Regions from separate parts of the Pseudoalteromonas sp. N1230-9 genome, predicted to be linked through region 3. Evidence: predicted binding sites of a transcription regulator. Region 3 holds the regulator's gene; each other region holds the start of a gene.
What was found. Region 3 encodes MetJ, which represses methionine synthesis genes. Its sites were predicted from a motif close to TAGACGTCTAGACGTCTA; they were not measured.
Positions count from the first base shown of each region.

Region 1 (9,953 bases), 500 kb from region 3:
TTGAGATATCTGGCTCTGAGGCAATTAAGTTTAAAAACTTTACCATCGCCGCTTTCGAGTCCAACATGGCTTCATCCATGTTGATATCAATTACTTGCGCGCCATTTTCTACTTGTTCACGGGCAACATCGAGAGCGGTCTCGTAATCTTCTTCCATGATCAAGCGCTTAAACTTAGCCGAGCCTGTTACATTGGTACGCTCACCGACGTTAGTAAATACAGCAATTTGGTCAGTCATGTCGGTTTCCTAGTTTAAGTTACACGCTTCAAGGCCCGATAAGCGCATACGCACTTCAAGCTCAGGTAATTGGCGAGGTTTAACACCTTCAAGGCCTTTCGCAAACGCCTTAATATGAGCCGGTGTGGTGCCACAACAACCACCTACAATGTTGATAAAGCCAGACTTGCCCCAATCAATAATTTCTTTTGCCATTTCAGGAGCTTCTAAATCATATTCGCCAAACTCGTTTGGCAAACCTGCATTTGGGTGCACCGAGGTAAAGGTTTCACAAACGCGCGATAACTCTTCAACATATTGGCGCAGTAAGTCAGGGCCAAGGGCGCAGTTAAGGCCAATTGATAGCGGTTTAATATGGCGAATTGAGTTATAAAATGCTTCTGTGGTTTGCCCTGATAAAGTACGGCCTGAGGCATCGGTAATGGTGCCTGAGATCATCACAGGCAAACTACGACCAGCTTGCTCGAATGCTTCTTCTACGGCAAACGAAGCCGCTTTTGCATTAAGGGTATCAAAGATGGTTTCTATTAAAATAAGGTCAGCACCACCTTCCATCAGTGCTAGTGTCGACTCAACATACGCAGCCACCAGCTTATCGAAGTTGATATTACGGTAACCCGGGTCGTTTACATCTGGAGAGATAGAGCAGGTTTTTGATGTTGGTCCTAGTACACCAGCTACATAACGCGGTTTGCTAGGATCGTTTGCTTCAAACTCATCACACACGCTGCGTGCAAGTTTCGCTGATTCGAGGTTGATTTCGCGGCTAAGGCTCGCCATATCGTAATCTTCCATCGAAATAGTCGTGGCATTAAAGGTATTCGTTTCGATGATATCAGCCCCCGCCTCTAAATAGGCACGGTGAATATCCGCAATGATTTTTGGCTGAGTCAGGCTTAATAAATCGTTATTGCCTTTAATAAGTACATGCCAGTCTTTAAAGCGCTCACCGCGATAATCCTGTTCTTCTAATTTATGTTCTTGGATCATGGTGCCCATCGCGCCATCGAGGATTAAAATTCGCTGTTTTAGCGCCTCGGTTAATTGTTCGCGTTTATTCACTGCATTACTCGGCATAGTTGTTAGTCCTTACATCTTGGCTAACTAAGTTAATATCATACGGTGTAGTTTGGTACACATAATAGTTTAACCAATTCGAAAACAATAAAAAGGCATGACTTTGCCACGTTTTCGACGGTTCGTTGTCTGGGTTATCGTCAGGGAAGTAGTTTTCTGGCTTAGGCGCATCCGCTGATTTTTCTTGGTCGCGTAAATACTCCCCTTTTAAGGTATGGGCATCGTACTCTGGATGGCCAGTAATATACACTTGGCTACCCGATTTATTTTTAATTAAGTAGGCGCCTACTCGCTCAGATCCAGCTAACACCACCAAATCATCGCAGGCAGTGATCTTGTCGATATCAATATGACCATAGCGAGAGTGTGGCACTAAAAAGGTATCATCAAAGCCACGAGTGAGTGCTGCATGGTCAAAATAACTTTTATGGGTAAATACGCCGCTTAATTTATTTGGTTTAAGTTCGCGCTTAAGACCATAGTGATGATATAGACCCGCATGGGCCGCCCAACACGAAAACAGCGTAGACGTAACATGTTGCTCTGCCCAATCTAAAATAACTTTTAGCTCGTCCCAGTAAGCAACTTCGTCATACTCTAAATGAGCAAGCGGCGCCCCAGTGATAATCATGGCATCGTAGTTATTATCTTTCACTTCTGAAAAATAGCGATAAAACGTATCCATGTGCTGCTCAGAGTTACTACTGGTGCGGTGAGTATCTAAGCGCAACAGCTCAACATTAACTTGTAGCGGTGAATTAGCTAACAAGCGAATAAACTGCACTTCGGTTTCAACCTTGTTTGGCATTAAGTTTAAGATGGCCAAACGCATTGGGCGTATCTCTTGCGTTTTCGCGCGACTTTTTGGCATTACAAACACGTTTTCTTGGCGTAATTTTGCAATGGCTGGCAATTCATCTTTTACTGTAATGGGCATAGCTGGCTCCGAGCATACTTATCTGACTGCTAATTATGAACGGATAGTTAGAAATTTCAACCTCTAGATGTTTAGATGTCCAAATGAAGTAATATTTCTGAGTGGTCATTAATTAAAATGTATGACTCTTTGAGTAAATAACACCTTGATATTAAGCCTATCATAAACGCTGAATTCTGTATTTTGAGGTAGTTTGGGTATACAATACTTGCTGTTAATTTTTATTATAAATTGAAGGCTCCTTTCATGGTGTTACCAGATAAGTTTATATTCTCGATGAGTCGAGTTTCTAAGGTTGTGCCACCTAAGCGCACTATCTTAAAAGATATTTCTTTACACTTTTTCCCAGGCGCAAAAATTGGTGTACTAGGTCTAAACGGTGCAGGTAAATCAACGTTACTTCGCATTATGGCTGGTGTTGACCAAGACTTTGAAGGTGAAGCTCGCCCTCAACCAGGCACTAAAATCGGTTACTTACCGCAAGAGCCAGTGCTAGACGAGAACAAAACAGTTCGCGAAACAGTTGAAGAAGCAGTAAGCGAAGTTAAAAATGCATTAAATCGCCTAGATGAAGTATACAACGAGTATGCAATGGACGGTGCTGACTTCGATGCACTTGCGAAAGAGCAAGGTGAACTTGAAGCTATCATCCAAGCACACGATGGTCACAATATCGACAACGTGTTAGAGCGTGCAGCTGATGCATTACGCCTACCACCTTGGGATGCAAAAATTGAACACCTTTCGGGTGGTGAGCGTCGCCGTGTTGCGATCTGTCGTTTACTACTTGAAAAACCAGATATGCTTATTCTTGACGAACCGACCAACCACTTAGACGCTGAGTCAGTTGCTTGGTTAGAGCGCTTCTTACACGACTACGAAGGTACCGTGGTTGCTGTAACCCACGACCGTTACTTCTTAGATAACGTAGCTGGTTGGATTTTAGAACTTGACCGTGGTGAAGGTATTCCTTGGGAAGGTAACTACTCATCGTGGCTTGAGCAAAAAGATTTACGTTTACAACAAGAACAGAAATCTGAAAAAGCACGTCAAAAATCAATCGCACAAGAACTTGAATGGGTTCGTTCAAACCCGAAAGGCCGTCAGGCTAAGTCTAAAGCACGTATGGCACAGTTCTCTGAGCTTCAGCAAAACGATTACCAAAAGCGTAACGAAACGAATGAACTATTCATTCCACCGGGTCCACGCTTAGGTGACCAAGTTATCGAAGTGAAAGGCCTGAAGAAGAGCTTTGGCGATCGCGTATTAATCGATGACCTAAACTTTGCAATGCCGAAAGGCGCTATCGTAGGTATTATCGGTGCCAATGGTGCGGGTAAATCAACGCTATTCAAAATGCTAAGTGGTGAAGAAACGCCAGATAGCGGTGAGATCATTGTTGGTGACACAGTTGAGCTTGCAACGGTTGATCAGTTCCGTGGCGACATGGACGAGAGCAACACGGTTTTCCAAGAAATCTCTAACGGTCAAGACGTATTGAAAATTGGTAACTTTGAATTCCCAAGCCGTGCCTATGTTGGCCGCTTTAACTTCAAAGGTAACGACCAACAAAAATTCGTTAAAGACTTATCAGGTGGTGAGCGCAACCGTTTACACCTAGCTAAGCTATTAAAAGCAGGTGGTAACGTATTACTACTGGATGAGCCAACCAATGACCTAGACGTTGAAACACTACGTGCACTTGAGAACGCTATTTTAGAGTTCCCTGGCTGTGTAATGTGTATCTCGCATGACCGTTGGTTCCTTGACCGTATTGCTACACATATTCTTGATTACCGTGACGAAGGCCAAATTAACTTCTTCGATGGTAACTACACAGAATACGAAGAGTGGTTGAAGAAAACCTTAGGCGCCGAAGCAGCACAACCTAAGCGTATTAAATACAAAAAAATAGGTTAATTGATACTTAAGCTATCATTATCAGAGCCCTGCACACGCAGGGCTTTTTATTTTGAAAGAAAAAGGTTTGCATTTAGTTCTTATTAAAGTACCAACTTTAAAAAAGAACTAATCTCATGAAACACCTGCTAGCACTTATTCTACTGTTCTCATGCTTTATAAATAGCACCTCTGCATCTGAACTTGAAAACCCCATACCACTTCCTCCTCTAACGCTTGAAATGGCTGATGGAAGCCAGCTTAAAACGGCTGAATTACTTTGCACGCCTTATATTCTTCACTTTTGGGCAACGTGGTGCCCATACTGTAAAAAGCTTCAACCTGGGCTTGAGAAAATTCATCAAAAATATAAACGTCACGGCCTTCGCGTGATAGGTGTTAGCTTTCGTGAAGACGATGATGCAACACCTCAACAATCTTTAATAAACAGAGGGCATCATTTTAAAACAGCAATAAAGGCAGATCTGATTGCGCAACAACTTGGCGTAAAAGGAACACCCACAACGCTTTTTATCAATAAACAAGGCCAAGTTATTTGGCTAACCACCACATCAGACCCTGACGATAAAAAACTTCATGACAATGCCGCCAAACTCGTGAGTGATTGACTATACTCTAAGCTTAAGCATCGCTAAGGGTTATTATGAAAAATCGCCGTAAGTATTCGCGTATCTTGTTTTCTACACCAGCAACATTGGTTATGAATGAACACACATACAATTGTGAATTACTCGATATATCTTTAAATGGGGCACTGGTAAGCCTTCCTGATAAGCTCTTGGCTGATAAAAATGCGCTGGCAGAACTTACTTTCTCGCTGCCAGAAAGCCAAGTCACTATTAATATGTCTGTTGAAATCAGGCATATTGAGCCGTTTCATTTAGGCTTACACTGTGTCCATATCGATATTGATAGCATTACTCACTTAAAGCGGTTAGTAGAGCTAAACCTAGGAGACGATGACCTATTACACCGAGAGCTAACTATGCTGATACATACATCCGAATAGACTATTAAAGGTAACTTTATTACCATAGTTAAAAACTGGCTGTGCTGTGTTCAATGAATTTAAATCCACACTTACCTATCGTCTATCATCCTAATTACTCATTTAACTTCGATCCGAAGCATCGCTTTGTAATGAGCAAATTTGCATACTTATATGAACATGTAAAAAGCCTTGGTCTTATTAATAGTAATTTAGTCCAACCAAAGTTAGGCACGCCAGAACCACTCGAACTAGTACATTGCGATAATTATATTTATGACCTTTGGCATAACCGCCTTGACGAAAAAGCAATGCGCCGTATCGGCCTGCCTTGGTCTGAGCAACTCATGGCGCGTACTTTTACCGCCCCACTTGGCACCTTGCAAACGGCGCGTCTTGCCTTGAAGCATGGTATAGCATGCCATCTAGCAGGAGGCACCCACCATGCTCATACTGATTTTGGATCCGGCTACTGCATGGTAAACGACTTGGCGTTTACCAGCGAAACCCTGATAAAAAGTGGAGAAGTCACCAATATACTTATTTTTGATTTAGACGTTCACCAAGGTGATGGTACCGCAGCAATGCTTGCGCATCAGCCCTATGCCTATACCTGCTCTATCCACTGCGAAAAGAATTTTCCGTTTCGCAAATCAGCCAGCGATTTAGACATAGGATTAGCACCCAATGTGGCGGATAGTGAATACTTAGGCGTTGTTGACGATACGCTGAGTTATTTATTAAACACCCTTAACCCAGATTTAGTGTTTTATGATGCAGGTGTTGATGTATGGCAAGAGGATGGATTAGGAAAACTTGATATAAGCTGGAAAGGGATAGAGCAACGCGATCATTTAGTCCTTAAGCGTTGCCTAGAGCGCAATATACCTGTCGCAACGGTAATTGGTGGTGGCTATGACAAAGATCACCGTCGTCTTGCCGCTCGCCATGGCATAGTAGTAGAGCAAGCTGCTCAGTTCTAACATTAAATAAACATACAAGAGATTACCACCAGTCACCACAACCATTTAACACATTAATTTTATTGATGAATTTTCAGAAAACGATTAGACTACTTGCTTACAAAAAAGGAAGTAAATATGAAAAAATTATTAATAACTACCCTTTCACTTGTCTTAGCAGGCTGTGGAGGTGGTTCTTCTGATGATTCAACGCAACAGCAAGAAGCTACAAATAATCCCCCTTCTTTAATAGGTCAACTCACCCTAGAAACTAAAGCAATGTCATCAGCATCATTCACACTAGATATGAAAGATGATGATAATGATACACTCACACTAGCCATTGCAAATCAACCTGAATGGTTAACATTAACCACTAATGGCACAGAGGCCACATTAAAAGTTGAACCAGATTTTTTTGATATTGGTGAATACACATTTCAGGCAACACTATCTGACGGCCACGCTAGTAAGGATTATCAATTAACTATCACAATCAACGACGATCCTAGTAAGTGGCAAAAAATAAAACTTACCTCAAGTGAGCTTGCTGGCATTTGGTCTACAAGTGATGAAAAGACTAAGTTTATATTCGGTCAAAATAATGCTGGCGCCCACATATTAAATAATGAACTAACAAGCTTTGATTACCAAGTAAGCAGCGAAGGTGATATAGCACTAACGCGATATGACAGCGGAGTGTGCTATTCTTACTGTAATATTTCAGATCTTACCGTTGTTGCGTCCGATAATGAAAGTCTGCGTGTACACTTCAAAAACGAAACTGAAGAACACGTTCTAAACCTACACGTACAAGATTTAGCCGCAGTAACACCTAGTTACTTAACTGATGAAGGAAGCTACCCTTCTGAAAATATTAGCGTAGTTGATAGCGATAGTCACTTATACAGCGATTTAAAAGTTGATACTGGAAATGGTAGCTTTTCTAGATCTGTAAAAGTTACTGGCAAGCTATCTAATAATCAAATAACTGCTGATAGCAACTCACAGCTTTTCCAAGTTAATTTCCATAACATGAAAACGGGGCTATATGAAGCTCTAGAATTAGCTGTGACTATAAATGCAATTGACATACTTTACTCGGATGATAAATTTTTCTTTGCAGAGCAATCACACAGCGCAGCTCTATTAACCGATCTTGGTACATTCAATACTGAAGACTTTCGAGGATTGGACAAAGCTTTAAGCAACCAAACCAACTTAATAATACAAGAAAAGATAGCGCCTATATCAGTTCCTGACCTTAACTCAGGAAGTATATATACTGGACGGTTACTCTCATCAGAGTTTGAAACTGAAGATGGCACTTTGAGGGCAAATCCAGTCTTTAAGGTAAATACTCAGACAGAGTTTTCTGTTACCTCTTATTTTCCTCATCAAGCTGAAAAAATAGAAACCGTTTTAACCATCAACAATGACGGTGAAAAATTGAGTTATAGTTATGATAATAACAATTACTCAGCCAAGTTTTTCCAAAAAGCTAATGGTGATATTTTTTTAGCTCAAAATAATCAAGGCTTCTATCAAGGCTCACTGTTCAGTGAAGTTAACAGCTCCAATACAATTAAGTATGAAGATGTTATAGGTTTATATATCGACCCAAGCTTATCAAACTCTGATAGTAAAAGTTTTTTTGCTTTTACAGAGGATGAACGCTCACTATTTTCTAGCTCAACAACTGGAGACTTACCAGAGCTCAATACAGAGTTAGAAACAGACAATTTTTGGACAATCAAAAATAATCGAATACTTGTGATCCACAACTTCTCTTGTCCATCCGCTTCTTCATATGAGTCATGTATAAGTGAGTCTGAAGCGACAGAAGATGGCGGTGTGTTTTTTAGAAGTCTTGAGTACCTAGGGGAATACAATAACAGTACTTTATACAATTACTCATACTTTTATAGAATGAATGGAGAGACTAAAGGAAGTGGCTTTCAAGCATTAAAATTGTTACAAAAACAATAACGAAAAAAGGCCCGGTGGAGAAAAAACCGGGCCTTTGCTACTGTAACATTGGGATATGTTAGCAACTTTTTTCTAAGTTAAAACAAGTAGCTGTGGAGCTACCGAATGGTAATCTAAAGCCATCGCTATACTCAAAACCGTAATATTTACTATCGAAAAAGCAAACACTTGGCGCGCCCAGCCGCTTACATCAATATTGCGACGATAGCCACGAAGCGCCATTAGCAACCACCAAAAACTCGTTGTACAAGCCACAGCCATAAAAGCTAAACCTGTATAACCACTAATGGTTAATAACATCACAACCAACGCATACACGGCGATATATAAAACAATGTGATGCTTTGCCTTCTCAATCCCTTGCGCTACAGGTAGCACAGGAATTCTGGCCGCTTGGTAGTCGTTATAACGAAAGATTGCAATTGCATATGAATGAGGCATTTGCCATAAACTGAACATTACCAATAAAATCACAGCACCAGCATCAAACTGCCCAGTTACCGCACAATAGCCCACCACAGGTGGAACTGCGCCCGATAAGCTTCCTACAAAGGTGCCGTACACAGAACGACGTTTCATATATAAGCTGTATACACCAACATAAATGACGTAACCAAACGTAGCAAATAAGAGTGCCACTACGTTGGTATACACTGCTAATAATGAGAAACCAAAAACACCAAGCACGATGCCATGTGTCATAGCCGCCTTTGCTGACATTTCGCCAGTGACTGTGACGCGTTTGCGAGTGCGCGCCATAGCAACATCAATATCACGATCAATGACATTATTGATTGCGCATCCAGATGCTACGACTAAAGATAACCCTAGCAAGGTCGCGATCATTAACCATGGGTCAACATCACCACGAGAGGCTAGCAAGAATCCTCCCGCGACGGAGATTAAGTTGCCCATGATAATGCCAGGTTTAGTGACATTTAAATAACGTCGAAACACTTCCTCGACTCCTCTAATATTTCGCACAAACGCAAAATTACGAAAGAAACTAGCTAGTAACAGACTGTAAGAACTGGAGACACAACCTCAAACTAACCAGCTCCTTTCGTAAACTCTTTAATCAATTACAAAGTAATTGTTATTAGTACATCATCATGGCGTTCGATTCGTAGATGATCCACACCGACAAACCAACCACCATTACGATAATGATAGCGCTGAAGATAAATGACAATGAGCTGGCCTTGCCGTCTTCAGTTTTAAAACTTAAATGCAAGAAGTACTTTAAATGCACCCAAATTTGCACAACCGCCATCGTCACAATGCACCATACGGTGGCTGGTTTTGAAAACGACCCACTGATTACAGCCCAAAATGGAATAGCCGTTAAAATCACCGACAACACAAAGCCAACTAAATAGTCTTTGATACTGCCATGTGATTGCGCGTTATGTGCGTGTACTTCTAGATTATTAATGACATGTGATTCACTGTGACTCATTACATTGCTCCCATTAAATAAACAACGGTAAATACACAGATCCACACCACATCTAAGAAATGCCAAAACAGGCTTAAACAACTTAGGCGTGTCACTGTTTGCGGGTTTAAACCACGACGTAAAACTTCGATCATCATGATTGTCATCCAAATTAAACCTGCCGTCACATGCAGACCATGTAAGCCCACTAAAGAGAAAAACGAGGTTAAAAAGGCACTTTGTTGTGGGCCATTACCGTGCGCAATTAGGTGATGGAATTCATACACTTCCATACCAATAAATACGGCACCAAAGGCAAAGGTAACCAGCAACCAAGTTAACGTAGCGGCCTTCTTCTGCGAATGCGCAGAGATCATCGCAAAACCAAAGGTAATACTACTAAG
Region 1 covers NZ_CP090419.1:917,199-927,151, reverse strand. Annotated here, with positions in the region: gene metH (methionine synthase) at 1-238, opposite strand, end outside; gene LY624_RS04360 (homocysteine S-methyltransferase family protein) at 248-1,315, opposite strand; gene LY624_RS04355 (homoserine O-succinyltransferase) at 1,305-2,252, opposite strand; gene ettA (energy-dependent translational throttle protein EttA) at 2,499-4,172, shown strand; gene LY624_RS04345 (TlpA disulfide reductase family protein) at 4,289-4,780, shown strand; gene LY624_RS04340 (PilZ domain-containing protein) at 4,816-5,181, shown strand; gene LY624_RS04335 (histone deacetylase family protein) at 5,235-6,143, shown strand; gene LY624_RS04330 (Ig-like domain-containing protein) at 6,261-8,111, shown strand; gene cyoE (heme o synthase) at 8,184-9,068, opposite strand; gene cyoD (cytochrome o ubiquinol oxidase subunit IV) at 9,211-9,570, opposite strand; gene cyoC (cytochrome o ubiquinol oxidase subunit III) at 9,570-9,953, opposite strand, start outside.
Region 1: the regulator MetJ is predicted to act here: its motif matches at 2,317-2,334, upstream of LY624_RS04355 (homoserine O-succinyltransferase).

Region 2 (9,953 bases), 1.2 Mb from region 3:
TTACCGCCTTGCTGATAACACGCCTTTGAAAGCGAGTAAATCGATAGGCTTTGTACCGCTAAACAGTGGCGCGACACAAGAACAAGCATTAGTGGCAAGCATTAACTATGCTATTCGTTTTGTACAAAAACATGAAGCGTGTTACTTCATTAAACCAAGCTTAAAAACCTTAAAGCGAGTCACGGATGGTATTCGACTTATCCGTCATGCATTTTGGTTATTTGATGATATTGTCAGTAAAGATGATACGGACTCATTACGAGTAGAGCTAAAATGGCTTTTAAGTGAGCTTGCTTGGGTTGAAAATGCTATACAGCTAAAAACCTATACCTCGAAGCGACATGCCTATTACAAAAAGATTAATAGCGCCCCTGAGCTGACTCAAGTCATCAACGATTTAAAAGAATTACAGCCAAGTATTGAAGATGTACAAGAACTGTTTCACAGCAAGCGATACAATCGTTTGTTGTTGCAACTTACAACATGGCTAATTGAAAAACAGTGGCGTAAATCATGGGGCCAAGCGGAGTTTCAAGCCGCAGAAAAACCGGTTGCTGAAATCGCTAAGCGTTTATTTGCCAAAGACTGGCACGATATGCACGAGCTTATTCCTGAGCAGCAAGTGTTTACAGATAAAGACTATTTATCACTTAGAACTCGCCTTGAAAATTCACTATTAAGTGGTAACTGCTTGGGTGCCCTATTTAATACTGATGATAGAAATGAGTTTCGAATTCCATGGTTAGATATCTCCCACGGTATTTATGAGCTTAGTACACTTGATTATTTAAAACAGCTATGCGCAGGTCAAGATGATCAAGAGCTTGCTAAAATTCAGGCTTGGTTAGATCAGAAATCTGACTTTTTGGTCAGTGCAATGGAGCAAAGCCGTCACGCGTCTTTCAATACTGATCCATATTGGTTGTAAGCCTGTGCCTGTTTGCCTATGGATAGGGTTAGCGATGTTGAGTATATCGGCATTTGCTAACTCAACCGAATGGCAAACTTACAAACAGCAAGATGGCATAAGCGTCACTTACAAAACGCATCAAAACGGTATTATAGAAATAAGTGCCTCGGTGCTGGTAAAAAATGCGAAAGCCCATGACTTTATGGTGCTATTGAGCGATACTGACAATGCGCCTGATTGGCTCGAAAATGTGAAAAGTGTCACCTTAATGGAGCGTTTAAGCCCTTCTGAAACGCTTGTGTACACACACTTTAATTCGCCTTGGCCTGTTTCAGATCGCGATTTGGTTAGCTATTCGTGTTACCACCGTCTGAGTGAGCACAAAACTGAGCTTAAAATTATTAGTCAGCCCCATGCAAAACCGGCAGTAAATGGTGTAGTGCGTATTAAAGATTTAACCGCTTTTTGGCGCTTAACACATCAGCAAAATGACTTACTGGTTAGTCATCAAGCTTATGCAGACCCTGCGGGTTCTATTCCACATTGGTTGAGTAACAAGGTATCATTAAAAAGTGTGTTTGAGACCTTACAGTCACTACGTAAGGAGCTCAGCTATAATAGGTTTACGCGCCTAAACACACCAAGCGTGCCTGGGAAGTGTGCTTCTTGAAGGCATAATACCTTTTATTAGTCTATTTAGTCGTAGGAAGAAAATGAAAGAGCCAAAAATTCCCTTGGTGAACAAACCAAATGGTATTGGGGTAGGGCGTGTTTTAAAAGCCACCAAATGCTCAATCAAAGGCTTTAAAGCTGCATTTAAAGAAGAATCTGCATTTCGCACTGAAACCTATTTAGGCCTGGTATTATTTCCGTTATCAGTGTTGCTTGCCCAATCATTAAGCCATTGGCTGATGCTATTTATTCCTTACTTATTATTGTTGATAGTTGAGCTACTCAACTCAGCAATAGAGGCGCTGACTGATAGAGTCGGTATTGAGTACCATGTATTGTCGGGGCGAGCTAAAGATATGGCCTCAGCGGCAGTGACGTTGGCATTAATTATTTTGCTACTGGTTTGGGCAGTGGCAATTTATGAAAAGATAATGATGCAGTTTTAAACAAAAAAAGCGCCAAAAGGCGCTTTTTCATCTTATATAACCTATTACAGACCAGCAGCTGCGCGAAGTGCGTCTGCTTTGTCTGTGCGCTCCCAAGGGAACTCTTCACGACCGAAGTGACCGTAAGCCGCTGTCGGTTGATAAATAGGACGCTCAAGGTCAAGCATTTGGATTAAGCCATATGGGCGAAGGTCGAAGTGCTCACGTACTAATTCGATTAGACGCGCTTCTTCTAATTTACCTGTACCAAATGTCTCGATGCTGATAGATGTTGGCTCTGCAACACCGATAGCGTAAGAAACTTGTAGTTCACACTTGTCAGCAAGGCCAGCAGCAACTACGTTTTTAGCAACGTAACGTGCAGCGTATGCAGCTGAGCGGTCAACTTTTGATGGATCTTTACCAGAGAAAGCACCACCACCGTGACGAGCCATACCACCGTATGTATCAACGATGATTTTACGACCTGTCAGACCACAGTCACCCATTGGGCCACCGATTACGAAACGGCCAGTTGGGTTGATGAAAAACTTAGTCGCGCTTGAGATAAGCTCAGCAGGAAGAACTGGCTTGATGATCGTTTCCATTACTGCTTCAACTAAGTCGTTTTGTGAGATTGAATCACAGTGTTGAGTTGAAAGAACAACAGCATCAATACCAACAGGCTTGCCATTTTCGTATGCAAACGTTACTTGAGATTTTGCATCTGGGCGTAACCAGTTAAGCTCACCGCTTTTACGAACTTCAGCCTGGCGCTGAACTAAACGGTGTGAATACGTGATAGGTGCAGGCATTAACACGTCAGTTTCGTTACATGCATAACCAAACATTAAACCTTGGTCACCAGCGCCTTGCTCTTCAGGGCGAGCACGGTCAACACCTTGGTTGATATCTGGAGATTGTTTACCGATTGTGTTTAGGATTGCACACGAGTCAGCATCGAATCCCATATCTGAGTGTGTGTAACCGATTTCACGTACTGTTTTACGTGTGATTTCTTCGATATCAACCCAAGCGCTAGTCGTGATTTCACCACCCACCATCACCATACCGGTTTTAACGTAAGTCTCACATGCAACACGGGCATGAGAATCTTGCTCTAAAATAGCATCTAGAACCGCGTCAGAGATTTGGTCCGCGATTTTATCCGGATGACCTTCAGAAACTGATTCAGAAGTAAATAAATGTTTTGCCATTGTATTTCTGCTCACAAATATTGCGCTTCACATACGTCGGTAATAGCGCTAAAAAATTAAGGGGCGTATTTTATCTAAAACAAATATGTTTGCATAGTAATTTTACGCCTAGACGTCTATTTAAAATTACTAATAACATTTCGTTCTTAATAAACAGTAATAATAGGTGCATTTAATACGGATTTTTAATTGCACTGTACCCTTACATTAAGTAAGAATGGTGCCTTACACACAACCAGCGCAAATACATAAAGGTAGGAGAATTCATGCCATCACGCAAAGAACTTGCAAATGCTATTCGCGTCTTATCAATGGACGCAGTACAACAGGCCAAATCTGGTCACCCTGGCGCCCCTATGGGCATGGCAGATATCGCAGAAGTACTATGGCGCGATTATCTAAAGCACAACCCAACGAATCCAGAGTGGGCAGACCGCGATCGATTTATTCTTTCAAATGGTCACGGTTCAATGCTGATCTATTCTCTTCTACATTTAAGTGGTTATGATCTGCCGTTAGAAGAAATTAAAAACTTCCGTCAAATGCACTCAAAAACACCAGGCCACCCAGAGTATGGGTATGCACCAGGTATTGAGACCACTACGGGCCCATTAGGTCAAGGGATCACAAATGCGGTTGGTATGGCGATTGCCGAAAAAGCACTTGCTGCACAGTTTAACCGTGAAGGTCACGATATTGTTGACCACTTCACCTATGCGTTCATGGGCGATGGCTGTTTAATGGAAGGTATTTCACACGAAGCTTGTTCATTAGCGGGTACATTAGGCCTAGGTAAACTTGTTGCGTTTTGGGATGACAACGGCATCTCAATTGATGGTGAAGTAGAAGGTTGGTTCAGCGATGACACACCAGCGCGCTTCAAAGCATACGGCTGGCACGTAGTTAGCGATGTAGATGGGCACAACCCTGATGCAATTCGCGCCGCTATCGAAGAAGCGCGTAGCATCACCGATAAACCATCACTTATTTGTTGTAAAACAGTGATTGGCTACGGTTCACCGAATAAATCAGGTAGCCATGACTGCCATGGTGCACCACTCGGTGAAGATGAAATTAAAGCATCTCGTGAGTTCTTAGGTTGGACTGGCGAGGCATTTGAAATCCCTGCTGATATTTACAGCGAGTGGGATGGCAAAGAAAAAGGTAAGCAACTAGAAGCAAGCTGGGACGAAAAATTTGCCGCTTACGCAAGTGCGCACCCTGAACTTGCTGCTGAGTTTAAACGTCGTACCAACGGTGAATTACCAGCTGATTGGGCTGAAAAGTCACAAGCTTACATCGAAGAGTTACAAGCAAACCCAGCAAACCCAGCAACACGTAAAGCATCACAAAATGCATTAAACGCATTTGGCCCATTATTACCAGAATTCATGGGCGGCTCTGCTGACCTTGCGGGTTCTAACTTAACACTTTGGGATGGCTCAAAAGGCTTAGAAGCAAACGATGCAAGTGGTAACTACATTTTCTACGGTGTACGTGAATTTGGTATGTCGGCAATTATGAACGGTATTGCACTGCACAAAGGCTTTATTCCTTACGGTGCTACATTCTTAATGTTTATGGAATATGCACGTAACGCAGTTCGTATGGCCGCATTGATGAAGCAGCCAAGCATCTTCGTTTATACGCACGATTCAATCGGTCTAGGTGAAGATGGTCCGACGCACCAACCGGTAGAGCAAATTGCTAGCATGCGTTTAACGCCAAACCTAGTTAATTGGCGCCCATGTGACCAAGTTGAGTCTGCGATTGCATGGCAACAAGCGATTGAGCGTAAAGACGGCCCAACATCACTGATTTTCACTCGTCAAGGCCTTGAGCAACAAACGCGTACTGCACAGCAGTTAAGCGACGTGAAAAAAGGTGGTTACGTGCTGAGCTGTGACGGTGAGCCAGAGCTTATCCTTATTGCAACAGGTTCTGAAGTACAGCTTGCACAAGATGCCGCTGCAGAACTTCGTTCACAAGGTAAGAAAGTACGTGTGGTCTCTATGCCTTCAACTGATTTATTTGATGAGCAAGACGCTGCTTATAAAGAAAGCGTACTACCAGCAAGCGTAACACGCCGCGTAGCAATTGAAGCGGGCATTGCAGACTACTGGTACAAATACGTAGGTCTAAATGGCGCAGTAGTTGGTATGACGACATTCGGTGAGTCTGCACCTGCAGGCGAGTTATTCAAGCACTTTGGTTTCACTGTTGAAAACATCGTAAACAAAGCAAACGCTTTGTTCTAAGCTTTAACCGCTAAACTTAAAAGCCCGCGCTGTATAACCACAGCGCGGGCTTTTTTATGGCTTTTTACTTGGCCGTAGGCGTGAAATTTATTTCGCGCGAAAAAGCTAGAACTCTTGTTGCGCTCTAATTAATCAAGGGTTAAGTTTATAGAGTTGTTTAATTTTAAACTAATTGAAACTGCGTTTAGAGATTCAAGGTTGAAAGGTGTTATACGCATTTTAATTATTAAGCTTTTATGTTTTTCGTGAGGTATGAGTGGAATCTAAGCTGTTAAAAATCAAGTTGAATCCCAATTCTCGAAGTGATTTAGATACTTTAATCACTTATATGCGTGAAAACATCGAGTTTCCAAAAAGTGAAATGGAGCAAAAAGGCTACTTTTGGGATTCCGTATTTTATGAGAAAAGTGACGAATTTGAATATATCTATATTGTTATCAAATCGAAAGATTTTTCTAAAATAATGATGGATGAAAGTGAATTAATCATATCTCCCTTCAGAGATGTTTATGAAAAGTTTAGAAGCACTTGTTGGGCTCCTGAACCTTATATAGATCTAGAACCAGTATTTTGTTTTAATTCATCATTAACTTTTTCAGGCTAAAAGCCTTTTGTATCAAAATATAACAAGCAATTTAATAGAGTTAAAAGCGTTGGGCTATTGCTTCGCCCTTTTTAGCTCATTAATTGTGAATTGCACTAAGGTCACTGATGAAACAGTATTCAATTGTTAGAATTAAAAAGTTGAATCGAGAGTTCACATTTAATGAAAGTCACATGGGTACACGCTCTCCCAGCGTTGGTGATGTTGCTACTATTGTGGATGTTTATGATGGAGCTTTTGAGCTTGAGTGTTGCGACAGTGATGGCTGTACAATTTGGTTGGAAATTTTTGATTCAAAAGACGCTGAATTTGAAATTTTAGATGATTTACCTTCCATTAGATTATCCCAAAATGATTTCATAGAGTTATTTGAACTCATGGAAAAGGCTAACGAGTTATTTCATCAATCAACAAAGTATTCTGATCCTGATAAAGTAAAAGAATTTGCTCAGGCTAATTATCCTCTAATTAGAAAGTTTTACTACGAAATTCTGTGGGATAAATTACCAGAAGCAGAAAAAGAACGAAGACTTAATGAGTAGCGTGCATATAGCAAGTTGCTTAATTTTGTATACTTAATTGGCAAAATTAACAGCTGGCTTGGCACTTAGCGCTAGTATAACCTATAGTTGTATTTACTAAATCTACTTTTGGAGAGAAGCCAAAGAAATATATATTCCAATGCAAATTATCTGGGCGAGAAAAATCAATTAATACTTCAAATGTAGGCTCGGTATCTGACGTTATAGATCAGTATAGAGCGGATGGTTATGGTTTGATGTGTAATTGCTACATTGACTCTACACTTTTTGATCGTCTTGATGGAATCTCTGATAGACGTGGAATAAATATTGAAACTTGGTCTGGGTTTGAGATAGAACGATTTTTATCCAGAAGGCCGCTATTAAAGCAACGATATGAAATAACTTAATAATTAGGGGACCGTCGGATGTTACGCACCGCTGCTTTGAGCGCTATGACTCACAAACGACATTTTAAATCTCCCGTACAATTGACGCGCTAAAGCACGACCTTGCTTGCAAGATCGGCTTATGGCTAACTACGGCTAACCGGACTTGATTATTTCTCACTCAGCTCCCCTTGAATGCTAAACCGACAACTGGCACTGTCTGTAGCTTAATAACAAAACACAACAGGAGTGAGGATGTCTCAGTTTGATAATGTAAGTGTGCTGAAAAAAGCCAATGTGTATTTTGATGGTAAAGTGTCTAGCCGTACAGTGGTATTTGCTGATGGCAGCACGAAAACCTTAGGCTTTATGCAACCGGGTGAGTTTGAGTTTGCTACGAGTAAAAAAGAGTTAATGGAACTTAACGGCGGCAGTTGGCAAGTGCTATTACCTGATGAGAGCGAATGGCAAACAATGCAAGCAGGGGAGTCATTCACGGTTGATGCGAATGTCACCTTTTTAGTAAAAGTGAGTGAGTTTGCAGATTACTGTTGTTCGTACGCTTAGTGAGCAGTTGTTAACCTCTGTGAAAAGCCCGTGCGATGCGGGCTTTTGCATATTTTATCTGCAACGCATGATCTAAATCATCTGTGGTTACAATCAATTACTAATTATCTGTAATTTTCGCTTGTGTTAATTCAATTCGCCCCCAATACTAACTGTGAGGTAACAAGAAAAAAGGATACCCTATGAAGATTAATATTTCTGGTCATCATGTTGACGTTACTGAGGCTGTTAGAGCTCACATCAACGAGAAATTCTCGAAAATTGCTAGCCATTTTCCATCATTAATATCACTCGATATTATTCTTTCAAAAGAACATCACAAGTATCAAGCTGAGATCAGTACCACTTATGAAGGTACGCGTTTATCGGTTAAAGGAGAAGATGACGTGATGTATCCGGCTATCGCAAGCGCGGCTAAAAAACTCGATGCATCACTTAAACATCGAAAAGGGCAAATGAAAGCCAAATTACATGAAAAACCGGTCAGTACCACGCCGGAAATCGCCCACGAAATCATTCAAGAAATGGATCTGAGCTAATTACAATGTGCTAGCCTGAAATGGCTAGCCTATACTAAAATTGAAAAGCCAACCGCTTCACAGCGATTGGCTTTTTTGGTTTTTACTTTCTACCTTATCCAACTTCCAATCTCATCTAAAACGCTGTAAGTTGCTTGTTACTAAGAATAAAACACACACAACTTATGCAATCAGCAGTATCAAATTGGCAATCTAAATTAAATGCATTAGGGCCGGGTATTTTAATGGCTACAGCGGCAATTGGTGGCTCGCATTTAGTGGCGTCAACACAAGCGGGATCATTATTTGGTTGGCAGCTATTTTGGCTAATCATTGTAGTAAATGTATTAAAGTACCCATTTTTTCGATTTGGTATGGAATACACCTTAGCCACTAAACAAAGTTTAGTTGAGGGTTATAAGCAAAAAGGGCCAGGCTACTTTTATAGTTTTATTGCGCTGAATATTGTTGCGGCTGTGGTGAATACCGCAGGGGTATTACTATTAACGGCCAGCTTATTGCACTACGCGTTACCTATAAGTATTTCAGTTACACTGCTGTGCTGGCTAATTTTGGCTGTGTGTTTGCTTATTTTGCTATTGGGGCACTTTAAGGCGCTCGATAATGTTTCAAAGCTTATTATGGGGCTGCTTACTGTAACAACCGTGGCTGCGTTGATTGTAGCTATTAACAATGGTGCTATAAACCATGCAGCAGTGGCGCCTGCTGACTATGTGGGCCCATCGCCGTATGAACTTGCCATGCTTGGCTTTATGGTAGCACTTATGGGCTGGATGCCAGCACCTATCGAAATTTCAGCGATTAGCTCGTTATGGCTAAAAGAGAAGCAACATCAACAAGCGGTGACAAAACAACAAGGCTTGTTTGATTTTAATTTGGGTTACTGGCTTACCGCAGCACTGGCGTTAGTGTTTTTTTCATTAGGTGTGTTGGTGCAATATGGTCACGTGCAGGCAGTTCAATTAGGTGGCGTGGCGTTTGCCAAACAGTTGATTGATATGTATGCACTCACCATGGGGGAGTGGGCAAGGCCGCTGGTTTCAGGTATCGCTTTTTTATGTATGTTTGGTACCACGCTGACCGTGCTTGACGGCTACGCCAGAACATTAAATGAGTCGCATAAATTGCTACCCGTTAAACAGTCAAAACATAGCTTGAATATGTGGCTATTATTACAAGCATTTGCTGGCATGGCAGTGATTTTATTTTTTAAATCAGCCCTTGGGCCAATGCTTACCTTTGCAATGACCCTCGCTTTTGTCACGACCCCTGTCTTTGCGTGGCTGAACTTTAGTTTAGTTCGCTCAGAAGCCAGTATTCATCACTCAACCTTACTTCGCATATTGAGCTGGTTAGGCTTAGCTTATTTGGTGGGCTTTGCGCTAGTGTTTTTGGTTTGGAAGGTAATGTAGATTACTTGGCATTTAACTATGCGTAAGGAATATTGTGGTTTAAGGCTACACAACTATAAAGTTCAAGATTTGACTACTCAATAATAAAATAGCTTGAGAATTAGGTGTTTCTTATGTGTTGCCAAAAGTGGTACTTTTTGGTTAACATGTGTTTCGATTTGTAATTGTATAAGGAAATTCCTATGAAAAGGATATTCAAGCTCAAACCTTTTGTTATCGTACCCGCTTTTGCTTTTTTGACAGCATGTGGCTCATCAGACTCAAATGATGATAAAGACACATCATCTGGTAATACTATCCCAACCATCACTTCAGAAGCAGTAACTACAGCGACTGAAGACGAAAACTATAGCTACACGGTTTTAGTTCAAGACGACGACTCTGAGTTAAGTTTTGCATTAGATACAGCACCTACAGGCATGACCATATCTCAAACGGG
Region 2 covers NZ_CP090419.1:2,923,166-2,933,118, reverse strand. Annotated here, with positions in the region: gene LY624_RS13635 (CYTH and CHAD domain-containing protein) at 1-928, shown strand, start outside; gene LY624_RS13630 (START domain-containing protein) at 963-1,580, shown strand; gene LY624_RS13625 (diacylglycerol kinase) at 1,624-2,028, shown strand; gene metK (methionine adenosyltransferase) at 2,073-3,224, opposite strand; gene tkt (transketolase) at 3,491-5,482, shown strand; gene LY624_RS13610 (DUF6176 family protein) at 5,739-6,086, shown strand; gene LY624_RS13605 (hypothetical protein) at 6,194-6,628, shown strand; gene ppnP (pyrimidine/purine nucleoside phosphorylase) at 7,252-7,563, shown strand; gene hpf (ribosome hibernation-promoting factor, HPF/YfiA family) at 7,746-8,102, shown strand; gene LY624_RS13590 (NRAMP family divalent metal transporter) at 8,267-9,514, shown strand; gene LY624_RS13585 (putative Ig domain-containing protein) at 9,697-9,953, shown strand, end outside.
Region 2: the regulator MetJ is predicted to act here: its motif matches at 3,326-3,343, upstream of metK (methionine adenosyltransferase).

Region 3 (9,953 bases):
CACTTGTTAAAAGCATCACTTGGTAGCTGCTGATAGTAGATGTCCATAGCGCGGCTCAATGCGTAGCTTTCAACATCAACAACTTTTGCTATCAGATTAGCTGTTTCAAGCGCACTCACTCGTGCCTCGACACTTTCAGTTCGCGCAGCAGAAAGTAAAACATTCACTTTGCTTGGATCAGCCTCATTGATTGAAAGTTTTTCAAAATCAATATTCACTTCATCAAGGGGGTAAGGGATAAGGCTATCTGCTTCGATGGCTATTTGTGACTCTAATTCAGCATCAGTTAATGATACATCCATAAAAATGACTTTCGTGATCACGGTTTGTCCAGACACGGCTACGGCCGCGGACTGAACTGATTTGGGTAGTTTCTTTTTTAATTTAGTAATCACATTGCCAATTGCTTCAATATCTTGAATTGATCGTTCAGATATTGCGCCTTTAGGCATAGGTTCTATCGCTAAAGCCTCAAGTCGCAAACCTGCGTCTGTTTTCTGCAACAACACCGCTTTGATACAATGCGATCCAATGTCGATCCCTACCATCATAGATGAAGGCTTTTTAAATAGCTGACTTAACATGTTTGCAACTTGGCCTTTGTTTTAATAATAAACAAGTTATAATTTTTGTCTGAAAAAATATTATTCATTTTTTAATCAATATATACTAGCAGTCTCCGATTCTAATTGGGAGTCTATTTAGGGAAAATATAAGTGATTTTATTAAAGAGAACTTTACAATTTATTATCATCTGCTCGTTTTTAGGCCTTATTACATTAGTCGGTCTATACTATTACGTTAAACCTGACATTCCTAGCGTTCAGGTATTAAAAGACGTTCAGTTACAGACACCTATGCAGGTTTTTTCTCGGGACGGCTTATTGATTAATCAATTTGGTGAAAAACGACGTATTCCCGTCACGATAGATCAAATACCACAACCACTCATTGATGCGATCTTAGCAACTGAAGACAACCGTTTTTACGAACATATAGGAATTGATCCTATTGGTATTGTTCGTTCTGCCATTGTACTCATTTCCACAGGTGAAAAGAAACAAGGCGCAAGCACTATAACTATGCAGTTAGCTCGTAACTTTTTCTTAACTCGAGAAAAAGCGTATATTCGTAAGGTCAAAGAGATCTTTATCGCCCTGCATATTGAAAGTATTCTTAGTAAAGATGAAATTCTTGAGCTGTACTTAAATAAAATTGAGCTTGGAAATCGCGCTTTTGGTATCGGTGCCGCCGCTCAAGTTTATTATGGCAAAGACCTAAACGAGTTAACCCTTGCGCAAATGGCGATGATTGCAGGCTTACCAAAAGCCCCTTCTGCTTTAAACCCTATCAGAAACCCTGTACGTGCTAAAGCACGCCGAAACGTAGTGCTTGGTCGTATGTATACAGAAAAATACATTACACAAGCGCAGTATGATGAAGCAACCAGCGCACCAATCACAGCTAAGTTTCACGGCGCTGAAATTGATGTATACGCGCCCTATATTTCTGAAATGGTACGTGCAGAAATGGTCGCGCGTTTTGGTCATGAACGCGCTTACAATACTGGCTTTAGGGTATTTACAAGTATCGACTCTGAGATACAACAAGCCGCACAAGATGCTTTAGTCAATAACCTCCATGCCTATGATATGCGCCATGGCTTTCGAGGTGCAACAGCTCAACTATGGGATAGTGAAACAGAAAGTCCACTTAATAAAGATGCGATTTTAGAAAAGCTAAAAGACGTCAAAGAGTTTGGTCCACTATTAACGGGTGTCGTTACACAAGTTGCAGAACAATCAATTCAAGTATTGCTTAAAAATGGTGAACAGGTAACGGTTGAATGGGATGGCTTAAAGTGGGCGCGTAAATATATCACCCGCTATAGACAGAGCTTTCCGCCAAAAACAGCTGCTGAAATCCTCACAGCTGGTGCACAGATATGGCTTCGTAAAAACGCTGATGACAGCTACATTTTGAGCCAAATACCAGAGGCATCAAGTGCCCTCGTATCGCTCGACCCACAAGATGGCCGTATTAAGGCTATCGTTGGGGGCTACAGCTTTGAGCAAAGTCAATACAACCGTGCTGTTCAAGCAAAACGTCAAGTGGGTTCAAATATTAAGCCGTTTATCTATTCTGCGGCACTAGAAAATGGCTACACATTGGCATCTATTTTAAATGATGCGCCAATAAATCAGTGGGATAAAAGTCAAGGTGTTGCATGGCGTCCAAAAAACAGCCCTGCTGTGTATAACGGTCCTATTCGTATCCGCCGCGCCCTTGCACAATCTAAAAACGTGATCTCTGTAAGATTACTACGCGGTGTTGGCTTACAACGCACCGCAGACCACCTACTTAAATTTGGCTTTTTGAATAGCGATATTAATCGCAGTGAATCCCTTGCATTAGGTAGTGCTTCAATCACACCGCTTGAACTGGCAAGAGGGATGAGTAGCTTTGCAAATGGTGGACACCTTATCACCCCGTATTTTATTACTGAAATACAGGACTCTTCTGGCAATACGATATTTAAAACACAGCCAGAGCTTGCGTGTGACACGCCTGAGCCGACATCATTTACAAGTTATACAGCTGACAGTGACCAAGTAAATTCAGTACAATCGGATACTGCGCCTCGTTGTGCACCGCGTATAATTTCAAAGCAAAATGCTTTCTTAATTTCACAAGCGATGCATAGCGCAGTTTGGGGTGGCGGTAGTTGGACCCACAAAACGGGCTGGAGTGGTACTGGCTGGCGAGCTCAAGCACTTGAGCGCCGTGATCTTTCGGGTAAAACCGGTACAACCAATGACTCTGTTGATACTTGGTTTAGTGGCTTTAACCGTAACGTGATGACCTCAGTGTGGGTTGGCTTCGATAACCCTGGTAACCCACTCGGCCGTTCAACCTACAATAATAATCTAGATAAATCACAAATATCTGGTGCAGAATCAGGTGCTAAAACGGCTCAACCAGCTTGGGTTGATTTTATGCGTGTCGCGCTCGATGGCATGCCTGAGGCACCTATTGAGTTACCTGAAGGACTGGTGTCTGTTCGTATTGACTTAGCAACGGGCTTGCTTAGTCATAAAAATGATTATACCAGCCGCTTTGAGTACTTTATTAAGGGCACAGCACCTACAAAATATGTACTCGATCAGCCAACGGATATATTCGAAGAAAATCTTTCAACAGAAGAAGAGCTATTTTAGCTAATTGAGTGTAATAAAAAGACCCCCAGTAATTGGAATGTCCAACTATTGGGGGTCACTTCATTTGACGGTTTTTTTATTACACGATAAACAAGGTTTATTTTAGGTTGTTTACCAACCAATACAAATCAGAATGAACGCCTGCCGCAGTCACTTCTTTTCCTGCACCAGGGCCTTGGATTACCAAAGCGTTATCGGTATACCACTGTGAGTTAATAACAAAGATATTGTCACCGGGCTTAAGGCTTGCCAGCACATCGTCTTTTGCGACATTAACTAGGCCAACTTCAGCCTTCACTTTACCATTAGTAATGGTAATCGCACCGGTATAGCGAACAAGTTTATTTTCGACTTGTGCTTGTTCAGCTTTTGCCGTCATAAATTCATCAAGTAAATGCTTATTTGCTAAGAAATCTTGCCAGCTACCCGCAGCCAACTCTTCAGGCATTAATGGAGTTAAAGCGATATCATCAAGCTCTAAATCAAGACCGAGATCACGTGCTAAAATAAGCAGCTTACGTTGCATATCTCGACCCGATAAATCTTCACGAGGATCAGGCTCTGTATAACCCATTTGCTGCGCTTGTAGGACTAAATCAGAAAACGGCACGCTGCCATCATAACTGCTGCATAACCACGACAGAGTACCCGAAAAAACGCCTTCAATACGGTTAATTTTATCACCACTGTTTTGCAGATCAGCAAGTGCAAAGTTGATAGGCAAACCTGCACCAACGCTGGTGTTATAACGCCATAATAAATTGCGCTCGGCTAAATTAGTGCGTAAGTTTTGATACCAACTATTAGCTGCGGTACCAGCATATTTATTAGCACTGATCAGATGGCAGTTAAGCTCAACAAAATCAGGGTATAAGAGGCTAAACGCTTCACTAGCTGTGATATCTACGATCACTTTGTGCTCATAATCAAGTTCACTAATACGTGTTAGTAGCTCTTCTTTTTCGTAGTTTTGCGCTTCATTTTGCCACTGCTCTTGCCACATATCAGTGTTTAAACCACTAGCACTAAACAGCATTTGCTTAGAGCGAAGTAAAGCGACCACTTTCACTTCATAGTGCTCTGAAAGGCGTTTTAGCTGCGCTTGTAGTTGTGTCAGGAATACCTCTCCCACATTACCCAGCCCAGCAACAATCACAGCCAACTCTTGGCCTTTATTAATTAACTTGTCGTGTAGTAAGGTCAACACGTCACTATCAATCGCTTGGTCTTTTAAAACTAACACGTAGTTTTCATCTTGCTGTACAAAGCGTGTGTTGATACTTTGCTCTTTTAATAACGCCGTTGTTTGCTCTGCGAGTGAGCTAATATCACTGCTTGGCGCTACCACCGCACAACCACTTAAATTTGACTCAACAATATTGGCACGCCCTGCAAGGTAACTTACAACTTGATGTGTACACGAGCCTGGGACTAATAGATACGTATCGCCGGCTTTCACAAAGTGATGCAGGCTATGCTGAATCAACTGGCTCAACTCACCCACTTCGCCACTACTTAATTTATCAACACGAAGTAAGTCAATGTTATCGAGGGTCGTAATAAAACGTTTAGCTTTACTGTACCCCTCTTTTACAACCTCTGTTGGGCTTGCCTCACAGTCAAAGCTGCTTCTTACAACGAGTTTAATGTCGCTACCTTTTAGCGGCGACAATGTCTTAGCATGCAATACAGGGTTACCTAAGCGGGCTAACAAATTCGCTTGTTCACGGCATACCTTGTTATATTTAACAGCATTTTTAACTTTGCGAGGATCTGTACTAAATACACCTTGTGTATCAGTCCAAATTGATACCTGCTTTGCAAAGGTATAACTAGCCAGTAATGTGGCACTGTAGTCACTGCCATTTCGCCCTAGCGTTACGGTATTGCCTTGGCAATCAGCGGCAATGAAGCCTGTTACAACATTGATCTGGTTTTGGCTGATTAACTCACTGCAACTTTGCTGGTTTTTTTGATGTAACAATTGACCATCATGCAAAGTAAAGAGTTGTCTTGCATCAACATCTTTAGATTCTAAACCGAGTTGATTTAAATAAGCTGCAAGTAACCGAGCAGACCAAACTTCACCATGAGCAAGTAAAGGTGCTTCTTGTAATTGTTGCTGGGCAATTAACTCTGTCAGTGATGCTAATTCATCTTTTAGTTTAGCTAATGCATGCTGCTTACTCTGCGACACTAATAGCTGCTCGATTAGTGCACGCTGATTATTATCAATAAGCAATAAAATATCACTCACAGCTTGATTATCATTTTGTTGATAGCTCTGCCAGAGCTTTACAAGTGTGTCTGTCGTTTTCCCAGAGGCTGATACAACAACACAATCGCCTTGCTCAGTGTTCGCCAACACAATGTTCGCAACTGCTTGATACCGCTCGGCCGAGCTTAGGCTCGAACCACCAAATTTATGAACAATATTAACCATTTCTTCTACCACAATGCCGTATGTGCAGGCGTTAACTTAAACGATGTATTTTGCTGACTAGTTGACTGTACTTGAGCGCCTTTAGGTTGGCTCGCTTGTAAGCCTTCGCCAGGCTTAACTTGATTGAAAACACGTTCAAGATCAGCAATTAAGTCGTTAATATCTTCAATACCGACAGAAATACGAATGAGTGTATCGCCCACACCGGCCTCAAGGCGTGCTTTAGGCTCCATGCCAGCATGAGTCATTGTTGCGGGATGACAAATAAGGCTCTCAACTCCACCTAATGACTCTGCAAGACTAAACTCTTTTAAGCTTGTTAAAAACGCAGCAGCGTCGTTAATATCACCTTTAATATCAAAGCTCACCATGCCACCAAAGCCACGTTGCTGCGCTTTAGCGAGCTCATGCTGAGGGTGAGAAGCAAGACCTGGGTAATAAACCTGACTAACAAAAGGCGAATTTTCTAAATACTGAGCGATTGCAAACGCATTTTCTTGATGTTGTTTTAAACGCACATTTAATGTTCGTAAACCACGAAGGGTTAAATAACTGTCAAATGGTGCTCCTGTGATACCGATGTTATTTGCCCACCAAGCTAGTTCATCACCAAGCTCTTGTGTTGCAGCAATCACTGCACCACCCACTACATCGGAGTGACCATTTATATACTTAGTTGTTGAATGTACGACGATATCTACACCAAACTGAATTGGATTTTGTAGTGCTGGTGATAAGAACGTATTATCTGCAGCAACTAAGGCTCCACATTGCTTAGCAACCGAAGTGATTGCTTTTATATCAGTTAAACGCAAAATTGGATTACTGGGTGTCTCTATCCAGATAAGCTTTGGTTTGATTGCTAAAATTTCTTGGTGATTCTCAGCTTTAGTTAAATCCAAAACTTTTAGTTTTAATAACCCACGCTTTTCTAATGACGTGAACAAACGGTAACTACCGCCATAACAGTCATGTGGAATCACTAAAGTGTCGTCACTGTTTAATAGCTGCGTCGCTAAATGCACCGCTGACATACCTGTTGCAGTAATAATACCTTTTGCACCACCTTCAAGTTCAGCCAATGTTTCAGCTAAGATATCTCGATTTGGATTACCACTGCGTCCGTAGTCATATTGACGTTTAGTATCAAAATCAGCAAATGAATAGGTGGTTGATAAATAGATAGGTGGAACGACAGCACCATGATGTTTATCAGCTTCGATACCATGACGAACAGCTATCGTCGCTTTATTTTTTTCACTCATTTCATCACCTACTCATTGATTGGATGTTTAGACGTCTAAAAGGTTAGATGATCAATTATAAGAAGTCAAAGCATTTGTGACTCACACATGGAAGTTTATACATTTACACTACTAGATGGCTAAATAACTAGTATTTGACTATCTTTTTTAAAGAGATAAAATTTCCGCATCTTTGCGCTGTGAAAAAGGCGTAAGCTACTTATAACCGAGGCAACGAAATAACTTATGGCTAAATGGAACGGTGAATACATTCACCCATACGCAGAACACGGTAAAAAATCAGAACAAGTTAAAAAAATTACCGTATCAATTCCGCTCAATGTACTAAAAGTATTAACAGATGAACGTACACGTCGTCAGATCAATAATCTGCGACACGCGACCAACAGTGAACTTCTATGCGAAGCCTTTCTACATGCTTTTACAGGTCAGCCATTACCAAATGATGACGACTTACGCAAAGACAACCCTGAAAAAGTCCCTGAAGAAGTTAAAAAGATCATGCTAGAAATGGGATTAGATATCCCTGTACTTGATTCTGAATAAGCCATCGGATAAACGCCGATTCATAAGCATAAAAAAACTCAGCAAAGGCTGAGTTTTTTTATTCGCGTTAAACTAGTTCGCTTAATTAAATTTAACGCATGTAATCTTCGGGCATTTCAATTTGCGCAACGCCTGATTCAACTGCCGCTTCTGCAACAGCACGTGCGATACGTGGTAATAAACGCGGGTCCATTGGCTTAGGAATAATGTACTCGGCACCAAACTCAAGTGATTCAACGCCAGCCGCTTTTAATACTTCGCTTGGTACTGGCTCTTTGGCAATACCACGAATAGCATGTACAGCTGCAATTTTCATTTCATCATTAATTGCCGTTGCACGCACATCAAGCGCACCACGGAAAATAAACGGGAAACAAAGCACGTTATTTACTTGGTTAGGAAAATCTGAACGACCCGTTGCCATAATTAAATCATTGCGCGCACTGTGTGCAACTTCTGGAGCAATCTCAGGATCTGGGTTTGAACACGCAAACACAACTGGTTTGTCTGCCATTAGCTTTAAGTCATCCGCCGTCAATAGATCTGGCCCAGATACACCTACAAAGACATCCGCATCAGCAATAACGTCTTGTAATGTACGTTTATCAGTGTTGTTAGCAAATAACTGCTTATATTCGTTTAAATCATCGCGGCGAGTATGGATCACACCTTTACGGTCAAGCATATAGATATGCTCACGTAATGCACCACACTTAATTAACAGCTCCATACAAGCAACAGCAGCTGCCCCTGCACCTAAACATACGATAATGGCATCTTCGATATCTTTGCCTTGTACTTCAAGGGCATTAAGCATACCGGCAGCAGTAACAATAGCTGTACCATGTTGGTCATCGTGGAAAACTGGAATATCGCAGCGCTCGATAAGCGCTTTTTCAATTTCAAAACACTCTGGTGCTTTAATATCTTCTAGGTTGATGCCGCCAAACGTATCAGCGATGTTTGCAACCGTATTGATGAAATCTTCTGTAGTGCGATGTTTTACTTCAATATCAATTGAATCAAGGCCAGCAAAACGTTTGAATAGTAAGGCTTTACCTTCCATAACAGGTTTTGATGCAAGAGGGCCTAGGTTACCTAAACCTAAAATTGCGGTACCGTTTGAAATCACCGCAACCATGTTACCTTTACCAGTATATTTGTAAGCATTTGCTGGGTCAGCAGCGATTTCACGAACCGGTTCAGCCACACCTGGGCTATAAGCTAAAGCGAGATCGTTAACCGTTTCGGCCGGCTTGGTTAATTCAACACTAATTTTACCTGGAACGGGGTGAGCGTGGTAATGTAATGCTTGTTCACGGAAATCTGACATAACGCGATAGTATCCTGCAAAAAAGTTAAAAAGTGAGAGAGCTTGCATCAGTACGATACCTGTAATGTATAAAAATTCCAAGTATTATCAGGTCTATCCTGTTATATGCTATATCGCTTAATTTTAAAGGATTTACCCACAACTTCTGTGCATAGTTGCGATTAATCAGACATAAAAATTCACCTATTTATGACCTTTTAAGCACCTGTTTTTGTATTTTATATGCACGAACACTGCAAATAGCCGAAATTAGTTCCAAATAACCATTTCGACGACATTACCAGCATTTACTTACAAAGTTATTTAAATTTATTACTTTTTATAACTTTTAGAATCATTTATACATCTAAGAATATAGCGAAGGGATTGCACTTTGTCTGCAAAATTAGCGACATAATGAGCATAACAAGCAAAAATAGTTATATAGGAAGTGAGTGAAAATAACAGGTTCAGCATAACGTCTAACATCATGCTTTATAAATATCAGGTATAAAAAAAGCACCCTAAGGTGCTTTTTTTAACAAAACAGCAGATATTACTTCTTGCTGCTAAGTGCACCGAAGCGCTTGTTGAAACGATCAACACGGCCGCCAGTGTCTAAAATCTTTTGCTTACCAGTGTAAAACGGGTGACACTCAGAACATACGTCTAAGTGGATGTCTTTACATAAAGTAGAGCTAGTTTCGAATTTGTTACCACATGAACAAGTTGCAGTGATAGCTTCGTACTTAGGGTGAATACCTTCTTTCATAGGGAACCTCTAGTTAAGGCCGCATCGCTCTCCAAACCCGTAGTCTGGCACCATACGTCGTTAATACAATTAATAGGCCGCGTATTTTATAGGCCAATACGCTCTGCGACAAGCTTTAAATGCATCTTTCGCTAAAAAAATAAACAGACGGCGCTTGGTTTAGCATTTGTTGGTAGGTTTTTACGACTATTTTTAGTACATTATCTGTCTGTTCTTGTTTTCGTTGAGCCACCATGCACTTTGTAGAAGTTGCCATAAAAGTCCCCTTACCGCGTACCTTCGATTATAAAGTTGAACCGCTGTTGCATAACACTGAATTGCAGCCGGGCATGCGTGTTCTTGTGCCATTCGGTCCACAAAAAAAAGTAGCAGTCATACTTGCCACGAAAACAAGTAC
Region 3 covers NZ_CP090419.1:417,747-427,699, reverse strand. Annotated here, with positions in the region: gene LY624_RS02040 (pilus assembly protein PilM) at 1-584, opposite strand, end outside; gene LY624_RS02035 (penicillin-binding protein 1A) at 717-3,218, shown strand; gene metL (bifunctional aspartate kinase/homoserine dehydrogenase II) at 3,316-5,661, opposite strand; gene metB (cystathionine gamma-synthase) at 5,667-6,926, opposite strand; gene metJ (met regulon transcriptional regulator MetJ) at 7,152-7,472, shown strand; gene LY624_RS02015 (malic enzyme-like NAD(P)-binding protein) at 7,564-8,805, opposite strand; gene rpmE (50S ribosomal protein L31) at 9,341-9,556, opposite strand; gene priA (primosomal protein N') at 9,790-9,953, shown strand, end outside.